DNA from 3 places in the Corynebacterium sp. HMSC034A01 genome. Region 3 is predicted to be linked to each of the others. Evidence: predicted binding sites of a transcription regulator. Region 3 holds the regulator's gene; each other region holds the start of a gene.
What was found. Region 3 encodes LexA, which represses DNA repair genes until DNA is damaged. Its sites were predicted from a motif close to CGAACANNTGTTCG; they were not measured.

Region 1: a site for LexA is predicted at 2,248-2,261, ahead of HMPREF2791_RS03610 (HNH endonuclease signature motif containing protein). Genes of this name have one in related genera too.
Region 2: a site for LexA is predicted at 1,498-1,511, ahead of HMPREF2791_RS04675 (DUF222 domain-containing protein). Genes of this name have one in related genera too.

What each region holds. Positions count from the first base shown of each region.
Region 1 covers NZ_KV835942.1:108,174-111,604, forward strand. Annotated here, with positions in the region: gene HMPREF2791_RS03605 (VanW family protein) at 1-570, shown strand, start outside; gene HMPREF2791_RS03610 (HNH endonuclease signature motif containing protein) at 637-2,160, opposite strand; gene HMPREF2791_RS03615 (esterase/lipase family protein) at 2,312-3,133, opposite strand; SAM riboswitch class IV at 3,213-3,347, shown strand; gene HMPREF2791_RS03620 (hypothetical protein) at 3,364-3,431, shown strand, end outside.
Region 2 covers NZ_KV835948.1:36,820-40,250, reverse strand. Annotated here, with positions in the region: gene HMPREF2791_RS04675 (DUF222 domain-containing protein) at 1-1,427, opposite strand, end outside; gene HMPREF2791_RS04670 (DUF2334 domain-containing protein) at 1,570-2,244, shown strand; gene HMPREF2791_RS04665 (metal ABC transporter permease) at 2,245-3,063, opposite strand; gene HMPREF2791_RS04660 (metal ABC transporter ATP-binding protein) at 3,060-3,431, opposite strand, start outside.
Region 3 covers NZ_KV835934.1:41,233-44,663, reverse strand. Annotated here, with positions in the region: gene HMPREF2791_RS02720 (uracil-xanthine permease family protein) at 1-417, shown strand, start outside; gene HMPREF2791_RS02715 (HPr family phosphocarrier protein) at 496-765, opposite strand; gene HMPREF2791_RS02710 (DeoR/GlpR family DNA-binding transcription regulator) at 903-1,688, opposite strand; gene lexA (transcriptional repressor LexA) at 1,752-2,432, opposite strand; gene HMPREF2791_RS12315 (hypothetical protein) at 2,901-3,023, shown strand; gene nrdR (transcriptional regulator NrdR) at 3,080-3,431, shown strand, end outside.

The DNA of each region.
Region 1 (3,431 bases), on a different contig from region 3:
GGTGCGATCGTGAACCCGGGCGAGACCTTCTCCCTGAACGGCTACACCGGCCCGCGCGGCCCCGCTCAGGGGTACGTGGAGTCCGGCATCATCCTCAACGGGCGCGCGGACACCGCGGTCGGCGGCGGCATCTCCCAGTTCGCCACCACCTTGTACAACGCCTCCTACTTCGCCGGCATGACGGATGTGGCGCACATGCCGCACTCCTATTACATCTCCCGCTACCCAGCCGGCCGCGAGGCGACCGTGTATGAGGGCGCTATCGACCTGCAGTTCCGCAACGACAGTCCGCACCCGGTGCGCATCTCCACCAGCGTCGGCGGCGGGGAGGTCACGGTGAGCCTGATGGGCGTCAAGACCGTGACCGTCGAGTCTGTCAACGGTGGCCGGTGGGCGCAGACGCAGCCGCAGCCGGTGAACGTCTCCGGCTCGAACTGTGCGCCGTCTTCGGGCGCGCCTGGTTTCACTACCTCCGACACCCGCATCATCTACGACCTCGCCGGAAACGAGCTCAGCCGGGAAACCCAGACCACGGTGTACGACCCGCAGCCGATCGTGCGCTGCGGTTAGCGGTTAGCGTACGAACCGTCACGCACCCCACACCCGCGCGGCACCAAACCGCCGCGCGTCCAACTCTCACGCTATGTTGCCGCCCCGGTCGGGGCCGGCCCTGGACCCATCGCCGATGTCGAATAACGGCGGGTCGGTGGTTGTCTGGTTCGGTGGGTCGTCGAACGCGGGGTATTTCTTCCGCACCCGCCTGATAGTCCTCTGACCAGGAGAGTCTTGGTACTGACGTGTCGTGGTTGGTGTTGGTGGCCCGCCGTCGGCGGGGTGGTGGGTGACGTCCCAGGTGGTGGGATCTTTCTCGAAGTGACCCTTGCCACCGGCGCCGTCCCTGTTGTCGTTGTTGCACATGTGGTGCTCGCGGCACAGGAGGACGAGGTTTTCCAGGTCTGTGAGCCCACCGTGCAGGTACGACTGGATGTGGTGGGCTTCCAGTTCCACGCCTGGCTTGGTGCACCCGGTCCAGGCGCACACCTGCTGCATGGCCAAAAGCACCAGCTTCTGCTCCACGCTGGCCAACCGCGCCCGCCCGAGGGATAGCGGGACCCCGGTGCACGAGTCCAGCTGCAGGGCGAAGGAGTCTCCTGCCAGCCCGAGCCGGACTATGTCCAACGCGGTCAACGACACCGAGGTGTTGGTGGCGAACTCGGTGTACGCGTCCGCCCCCATGAGGTCTTCCAGCGTCAGCGTCATCACCACGGTTCCGATGCCCTTGCGCGCCGCGGTGGAGGAGTTCGCGTGGTTGCCGACAATGTCCATGAGTTGGTCGAACCGCCGCTGCCCGCGGGTGCGCTTGTCCTCGGCGCCGGGCGGCAGGTTCGCCCCGGGCGACTCGCCGGCGGCCAGCGCGGCCTCGAACGCGGCGCGGCTGGCTTTGTCGAAGTAGATCTGTCCCCAGGAACCGCCGTCGCTGTCCTCCTCGCCGAAGATCATGGTGCGCTTCTTAAACGCGGCGAGCGGGTCCTTGTTGCCCTCGTAGTCCCTGCCCTTGCGGTTGGCGCGTTTGACCAGTGTGTTCACGTGCTTCCGCAGCTCTTCCGCGGACATCGTCTCCGCCGCCTCGAGCGCCTGCGCGTAGATCTCGTCGCGGCCCGGGTCCGAGTGTTCGTTGAGCTGCATTAGTGCCCGCTCAATGATGCGCTTCTTCTCCGCGTTGGCCTTCGCCGCCGCCTTCCGCGCGCGCTCCTTGGCCTTGCGCGCTTCCTCTTTGCGGCGCTCTTCTTCCTCGGCCTGCTTCTCGCGCTCTTCTTCGTCCATCAGCGGGTCCGAGGGTGGGGTGGGCACCTCGACCTCGCCGAACATCGTCTTCGCCTGGTTGAGCAGGCTAAAGGCGTCGGCGCGTGGGAGCCCGAGCTGCTTGGTCAGGTACTCCACCGGGTGGTTCGCGCCGACCAGCCGGCCCGCCCCGTCGCGCTCGCACAGGTGAGCAAACGCGATGTTCGCGTTGGACAGCAGCGGCAGCGCCGCGTGCAGCCGCTCCATGGCCTGGTGCGTGGATAAAAGGTGGAGGGATTCGGGCTGCATCATGAGCGCCTCGAGCGCCTTCAGACTATCGACGAGCTGGTCCACGTGGTGGTCAATTACCGTGGTCATGGGCGGATCCCTCCCTTCAGGTACGCGCTGTCAACGAATGAACAATGCATACGCTACGACACGCCTCCGACACGACCGCCGCAAAGCCAAACACATGTTCGAGTATCCCTAAACGGCCAGCGACTTTAGCACGTCGATAAGCAAAAGGTGCTCACTCAAATTGTGAAGGTGGCACATGGTCGCCCATCTCGCGCAGCAACCCCCACACGGTGAGGTCCGCGTACAGCGGGTCGCGTGGCATGAGCGCGTGGTAGGGCGCGTAGCCGTCGTACCACTGCCCGGAGTCGATGTTCGCCACGTCCGCGCCCGGGACCGCCTCCAGCATCGACGCGGAGGCGGGCGTAACCACCGTGTCTGCCGGTGAGTAGATGGAGGTGTACGTGATTCCCGGCACGGTGTCCGGGCCGCTCAAAAACTCGCGTAACCAGGCGGAACCGGCGAGCTGCTGTGCTGCCCCCGGGGCGAATAGGGCGGTGAAGTGCGGGTGGTTTGCGGCGAACGCGCCCATCTGTCCGGCCAGCCCCCGGAAGTCGGTGCCGTGGAAGTTGCCGCCCATCGCCACCACGCGCCGCACCTTCTCCGCGCCCCCGCGCGAAATGAACAGCTTGGTCATCAGCGCGCCCTGCGAGTGCGCCACAATGTCCACCTGCTCCGCGCCGGTTTTTCGCAGCACACGGTCCACGTGCTCCTCCACGTCGCCCACGATCGAATTCAGGTCGCCCGCGCCGAAGAATCCGGGCGCGATCATGTCGCCGTAGTCGTAGCCCCAGACCCAAAACCCCTGTTCTTTCAGCCTTTGGGCGTTCGACTCAAACGCCGCGGTGCGCGAGTTGATCCCGTGCACGTACATCACCGGCGTGGGGTGTGTGGGCTTAAAATTTCGGTCGTTGAACGGCATCGGCGGGCGGTTTTGCAGCCCGCGCACCGCCCCGTAGCCGACCGCCAGTGTCATCATCGCGCTGCTGAGTTTCATCCCTTTGAGCATATTGCTTATCGACGCCCTCCGGCCCCCACTTGCAGTAGACCAAGCGGTCTGTTATTGTCCTGGTTTGGATCACGAAGTCCGACGCACCCTGCACAAGGGAAAAGCCTCCCGGCTCGTCGGCTGGCAACCGCGCATATCGCGCACGGTGCCCCCGGGGGAAGATCCGCCGGCACGTGCAACCGCCGCGCCGGAAGTGCGATTCTCAAAGGAGATTAACCATGTCTTCCGACTTGAACGACATGTCCAACATGCCCACCGACTGGACCCCTGCCACCCTGGCCCACAT
Region 2 (3,431 bases), on a different contig from region 3:
CCGCCGTGCCGTGACCTCGCCTTTTTGGCAAGCCTCTGACCAGGTGAATTGCAGTACTGGTAGGTGCTGGTGTGCCTCGGCGGATCTCCGTTGGCGGGGTGGTAGTACACGTCGCCGGTGTCGGAGTCGCGGCCGAAGTGGCCCTTGTTGCCGGCGCCGTCTTTGTTGTCGTTGTTGCACATGTGGTGCTCGCGGCACAGCAGGACCAGGTTGTCGATGCTGGTCAGCCCGCCGCTGAGGTAGGAGTCCAGGTGGTGGGCCTCGAGTTCGACGCCCGGCTTGGTGCAGCCGTTCCATGCGCACACGCTCTGCATCGCCAGTAACACAAGCTTCTGCTCCACGGAGGCAAGGCGGGTGCGGCCGAGGGAAAGCGGGACGCCGGTGGCCGAGTCGAGCTGGAGGATGAAGCTGTCCCCGGCAAGCCCCAAACGCACGATGTCGAGCGGGGTCAGCGACACCGAGGTGTTGGTGGGGAACTCGGTGAAGGCGTCCGCCTCTAAGAGGTCGTCGAGGGTAAGCGAGATCACCACCGTGCCCACGCCGCCGCGGGACTTTGTGGCGGCATCGCCGTAGCGGTCGAGCACGTTCATGAGTTGGTCGAAGTGGCGCTGGTGCTTGCGCCGGCTGTCCCGCTTCGCGGCGTCCTCGCCTTCCATGTTGGACCCCATGTGGTCGCCGGCGGCAAGACAGGCCTCTAGCTTCGCCCGCGACGCGGCATCGAGGTAGCCATTGAAATAGGAGCCGCCGTCCGCGTCCGGTTCCCCGAGCCAGATGCCGCGCTTCTTCCATGCGGCGAGGGGGTCTTTCTCGCCGTCGTAGTCGCGTCCGCGCTTGTTGGCGCGCTTGACCTGGTCGCGGACGAACTTCCGGAGCTCCTCGGCGGTGAGGGATTCGGCTGCCTCCATTGCTTCGGCGAGGATCTCCTCGTAGCCGGGGTTGGCGTGCTCGTTGAGGTCTTTGAGCGCGTTGGTGATGATGCGCTTCTTCTCTGCGTTGGCCTTCTCGGCTGCCCGGCGTGCCCGCTCCTGCGCCTCGCGCGCCTTCTTTCGCCGCGCTTCCGCCTCCTGCTCCTTGCGTTTGCGGTCCTCTTTGTTTTCGCTCGGCTCCGGCTCGGGCACCTCGGGTTCGCCGTAGAGCCTCTTGCCCTGCTCCAAGAGAGCGAATGCTTCTCGACGGGACAAGCCCAAGCTCCGTGTCAGATACTCCACGGCGTGGTTCGCGCCGACAAGGGCGCCGGCGCCGTCCCGGTCGCAGAGGAAAGCGAACGCGGCGTCTGCGTTGGACAGCAGCGGCAGGCAGGCGTGGAGGCGCTCCATGGCCACGTGGGTGGAGGCGAGGTGGAGCGAGTCCGGTTCCCGCATCACGTTGGCGAGCGAACGCAGCCCGTCGACGATTTGGTTGACCGCTTGGTCGAGCACTGCACTCATCTGGAGCACCTCCTTTCATTGCACTTGAATTCGCATAGTAGAACCCCGTCTGACACGAGTCCGCCGAGATAGAACATGTGTGCGAACTCTGTGAACATTTTTCACCCGGCACTAACTGTCTAGGTGTGCGATAATTTCCCCTATGCCTGGGCGCGTACTTGTTTCAATTTCCTCCATCTTCGACGCGACGTTGGAGGACGTTGCCAGCATGGTGCGCGACCTGGATCGGGAGGGGGTGCCGGTGTCGTTGTTGGTGGCGCCGCACATCGACAAGAAGTGGCACCTGGCTAAGGACGACGCCACGCGCTCCTGGCTCAACGAGCAGCTCGAACACCGCGCCCTCATGCTCAACGGCTTCGACCAGCCGGTGCAGGGGCGCCGCAGCGAGTTCGCCAGCCTGGGGGAGCACGAGGCGCGGCTGCGTCTCAAAGGCGCGACGCGCCAGATGTCCGCGCTGGGATTCGACTTGGACATGTTTGCGCCGCCGCGCTGGCGCATGTCGGACGGCACTCTGAAGGTGCTCGGTGAGTTCGGGTTCACCGTCGCCGCCTCCACGAAGGGCATCTACCGCATTGAACAGGGTGAGTTCTCGCAGGGCCGCAACTTGTCGGTGGGTGAGGGGTACGGCGCCGCGAAGTGGTGGCGCCGCAATGTGATCAAGGCCGCCGAGCGCGGCGCGGAGAAGGGCAACACAATACGTTTGTCGGTCTCCGGGCGCGAGCTGGGGCAGAAGAAGGTGCGCCGCGACTTCCTCGCCGCAGCCGCCGCAGCGGTGGACAAGGGTGCTCAACCGGCGGATTACAGGGAGTACCGCTAGCTAGTCCCGCACCCTGCCGATCACCCGGCACACCAGGTAGATCCCGAACGAGATAAAGGCCACGAACACGCTCACTGGCATGCCGGGGGCGAGCGAGAGCACCATTCCGCCGACGGCCGCGACCTCCGCAAACACCACGGACAGCACCACCGCAAGCTTCGGGTTCGCCGTGACTTGAGCGGCGGACGCGCCGGGGGTGATCAGCAGCGACATCACCAGCAGCGCGCCGACGATCTGCACTGACTGCGCCGACGCGATGCCGACCAGCACCGCGAACACCAGGGCCATCGTCCGTACGGGAACCCCGCACGCGGCGGCCATTACGGGGTCCGCGGAGGAGAACAGCAGCGGCCGCCACAGCACCAGCACCGCGCCGGCTACTAATACCGTCGTCCCCGCCAGCAGCGCCACGTTCTGCGCCGACACGCCGACAATCTGGCCCGTCAGCAGCGCCAAAGCCCTGTTCGAGTTCCCCGGGTACAAGTGGATGAACAACACGGACAGCGCCATGCCGAAGCTCATGGCCACGCCCACGGCGGAGTCTTGCTGGCCCTTGAGTCCAAGCGCGGCCAACACTAGCGCTGCCACCACAGCACCAGCCACCGCGCCGAAGCCGACGTTCAGCCCGAACAGCAGCGCCGCGGAGGCGCCCATGAGCGCGAGCTCCGAGGTCGCGTGCACCGAAAACGACATCTGGCGCAGCACGATCAGCGGCGCCATCACGCCGGACAGCACGCCCAGCAGCGCGCACGCCACCAGCGTCGTCTGCACGAACCCCTGCCCGAGCAGGTAGGACGTGTCCGCCCAAAATGCACTCACAGGACCACCATCCGTCCGTCAACTTCGACCACGTCCACGCGGGTGCCGTAGAGCTCGCTGAGCACCTCGGAGCGCATCACTTCGGAAACACTTCCCACCACGTGCCTCTCCGGGCCCAGGTACAGCACCCGGTCCACCACGCCCAGTACCGGGTTAATCGAGTGCGTTACGCAGATCACGGCCGCCGGGTGCTCGGCGAGGCGCTGCACTGTGTCGCGTGCGCGGGCGGGGTCGAGGGAGAGCAGGGGCTCGTCGCAAAGCAAAAGCTCCGGGTTTTGTGCAAACGCCTGCGCCTGGCGGATGAGCTGCTGCTGGCCGCCGGAAAGCACACCGACGCGGCGCTCGGCAAAACCTTGCGCCCCCACCGA
Region 3 (3,431 bases):
GGAGTAATGGCGGCGACGAAGGTGTACTCCACAGCCGCGTACTGGGTCGCCGCCGCGTTTGCGATCGTGCTGGCGTTCATCCCGAAGTTCGGCGCCGTGATCTTCACCATCCCAGCTGGTGTGCTCGGCGGCGCGTGCCTGGTCCTCTACGGGCTCATCGGCATGCTGGGCGTGCGCATCTGGCAGGACAACAAGGTGGACTTCACCGATCCCGCGAACCTGACGGCGGCCGCGGTTGCGCTGATTGTGGGCATCGGCAACCTCACCCTGGATGTGGGCGCTGTGACGTTAGAAGGCATCGCGCTGGGCTCGGTTGGCATCATCGTGATCTACCCGCTGATGCGCTGGGCGTACGACACGTTAGGGGAGGGGCAGTACCGCAAGGACTTCGAGGTGCCGAAGCCGTCCACCTTCTAGCGGGCGGTGCATCACTGCACATGAAAACGCCCGGGCGACGTATGCCCGGGCGTGAGCTCGTCGTAAAGCGAAGAGTGCTTACTCCTCGTCGAGGTTCTGCTCGATCAGGGCCGCAATCTTCTCGACGGCGTCGGCGTTGTCGGAAGTGACGGTGACCTCGTCGCCGTGCTCCGCACCCATCGCCATAATCATCAGCGAGGAAGCGGCGTCCGTCTCGTCGTCATCATCGCCGCCGACAAAGGTCAGCAGAATCTCATCGTCGTACTCGCCGGCAGCGTCCGCGATCACCGTGGCCGGGCGTGCGTGCAGCCCGACGGTGGAACCGACCTTCACAGTCTTGGAAGCCATTCGGGTGTCCTTTCCTTTGTTTTTCATTCAGGTCTGCAACGAGTGTAGGTCGCAAACTGGCGAAGATGCCACCATATTCGCGCAGAAAGTCACAGAGCGCCCCAGCGGAACGCGCGGGGCGAGACACTACTAGGCTGCTAGGGCTGCGCGAGCACGACCTCAATACCGTGCGAACGTAGCTCATCCACGAAGGCAGAGGGCGCTTCGGCGTCCGTGATCACCACATCAATATCCGTCAGCGGCGCGAAGCTCACCACGTAGTCGTTGCCCAGTTTCGTGGAATCGCACAACACGACAACCCTGCGGGCGTTGGTCACCATTGCAGCTTTCACCGCAGCCTCTTGGGCGTCCACGGTGGATAGGCCGTGGCCGATGGACAACGCGTTAGTGCCCACGAACGCCACGTCGGCGCGCAAAAGCGCGAGGGTGCGAAGCGCGGTACTGCCGACGACTGCCTGGCTGATCGGCCGGACACTGCCACCGAGCAGCTGCACGTCGTGCAACCCGGAATCGCTCAGCTCCAAGGCGGTCGGGATGGAATTGGTCACTACCGAGTACTCCCGATTCCCGCGGGTCTCCGCCAGACGCTTGCCCAAGCTGCTGATCGTTGTGCCCGAGTCCAAGAAGATAGTGCAGCTTTGCGTATCGGGCACGAACTTCAGCGCAGTCTCTGCAATCGCGGCTTTGGCCGCAAGGGAGGCGCGTTGCCGGGCATCCAGCGGGATTTCAGTAGAACGGTAGGACTGACTCGCAACCGCGCCGCCGTGGACGCGGTGCACCACGCCCTCGTCGTGCAACGCCGAAAGGTCACGCCGGATCGTCTCCGCGGTGACGTTGAAGCGCTGCGCCAACTCAGTGACAATGACGCGGCCTTCAACTGCGGTCAAAGACGCAATCTGGCGTCTACGCTCCTCGGCGTACATCGATCTCCTGCGATTCTGGCTGTGCTGTATCCGGTTTGTGTGTAAACGGTGCAAACGCACCGATTACAGAGTACGGAACACCGAAATAACTCGCCCCATGATCTCCGCCTCATCGCCCTTGATCGGCTCGAAGGCATCGTTGTGGGGCAAGAGCCACACGCCGGTGGAATCGCGGTGGAACTCCTTGACCGTCGCCTCACCGTCCAGAAGTGCTGCGACGAACTCGCCTTCCTCCGCATTCGGCTGGGAGCGGACAACCACCCAGTCGCCGTCGAGGATTCCCGCCTCGCGCATGGACTCGCCGACGACTTTGAGCATGAACACATCGCCGTCGCCGAGCAACTCCTCGGGCAGCGGGTAGTAGGTGTCCACATTCTCCTCAGCGAGGATCGGTGCACCTGCCGCGATCTGACCAACCACCGGCACGTAGCGGGCATTGCCGGAATCCTCCGGCTTCGCCTCCTGCGGTTTGCGCTTCTTGCGCCCGGTCTCTGGCATTTGACGCAGATCCACGGCACGCGGCTTGTTCGGATCGCGGCGAAGGAACCCCTTCTTCTCCAATTCCTTGAGCTGGTACGCGACAGAGGATGTGGACTGCAAACCCGCCGCGTCACCGATCTCGCGGATGCTTGGCGGGTAGCCGCGCAGGACTACAGCGTCTTGGATCACCTGGAGGATGCGGCGCTGACGGTCAGACAGCGCGTTGTAATCCGGGTTGCCTGGATCGGACTTCTTTCGTGCCATGACGTTCTCCTTGGACTCGGCGGTGTGATGCGCCTACGAACCTACCAGATAGGGCACTTATGTTCGATGGTTGCAAACATTGGGTGGACACGGGTCGGGCGCAATGCTATAAATCGAACACGTAAGCGTATTCGAACATATGAACGTTATGGCATTCGAACGTGTCGGCACCGTACGTAAAGTGTGCCGCAGAAAGAAGGGAGACGCACTATGTCCGTTGCAATCAATCCAGTACACAACACATTCGTATCGCGCTCCGGCGCCGCATCTGTAGTTCCCCCGGCAGAGGTGTGGGACGTTGATTCTGTGTCAAAGCGTCGGTCGGGCGGCGCCGGTGTTCGAGCGATTTCTACTTCCCATCGAACGGATGCGCGCCCGATCCGTAGTGAAGTTTTGGACGGTCCCTCTGATGCGAATCCGTTCGAAACACGGCACGAGACGCGCGATACGGTCCTGCTTGGCGTGTGCATGACTGCAGCGTTGCTTATCGGTTCCGCGTTCGGCGGTGTCTTTTCTGCGCAGGACGAGGATCCGTCCTCGATGACCCATGGCCAGGCGGCCGACGCCGCCGCAGTGGCAACTGCGCGCTAGACAAGGCGTAGACTCACGGCTACGCCAAGCCTTGAATACTCTAGGGGTGGAGATCCGTGTTTTGTCCCTTTTGCCACAACGAACAATCTCGTGTGACTGACTCGCGGCTGGTCGAAGCCGGCTCCGCCATTCGGCGGCGCAGAGAGTGCACTGAGTGCGGGGGGCGTTTCACCACGATAGAAAAGGCCGTGCTGACCGTTGTGAAACGCAACGGCGTGAGTGAACCGTTCGATCGCGACAAGCTTATCGTCGGCGTGCGTCGAGCATGCCAGGGCCGAGATGTCACCGACGACGCATTGAAACGCCTTGCCCAAGAAGTCGAAGAAACCGTGCGCGCGCAAGGAAGCTCGCAAGTGCCCGCCCACGAGATCGGTTTGGCCGTCCTTGAGCCACTTCGCGCCCTCGACG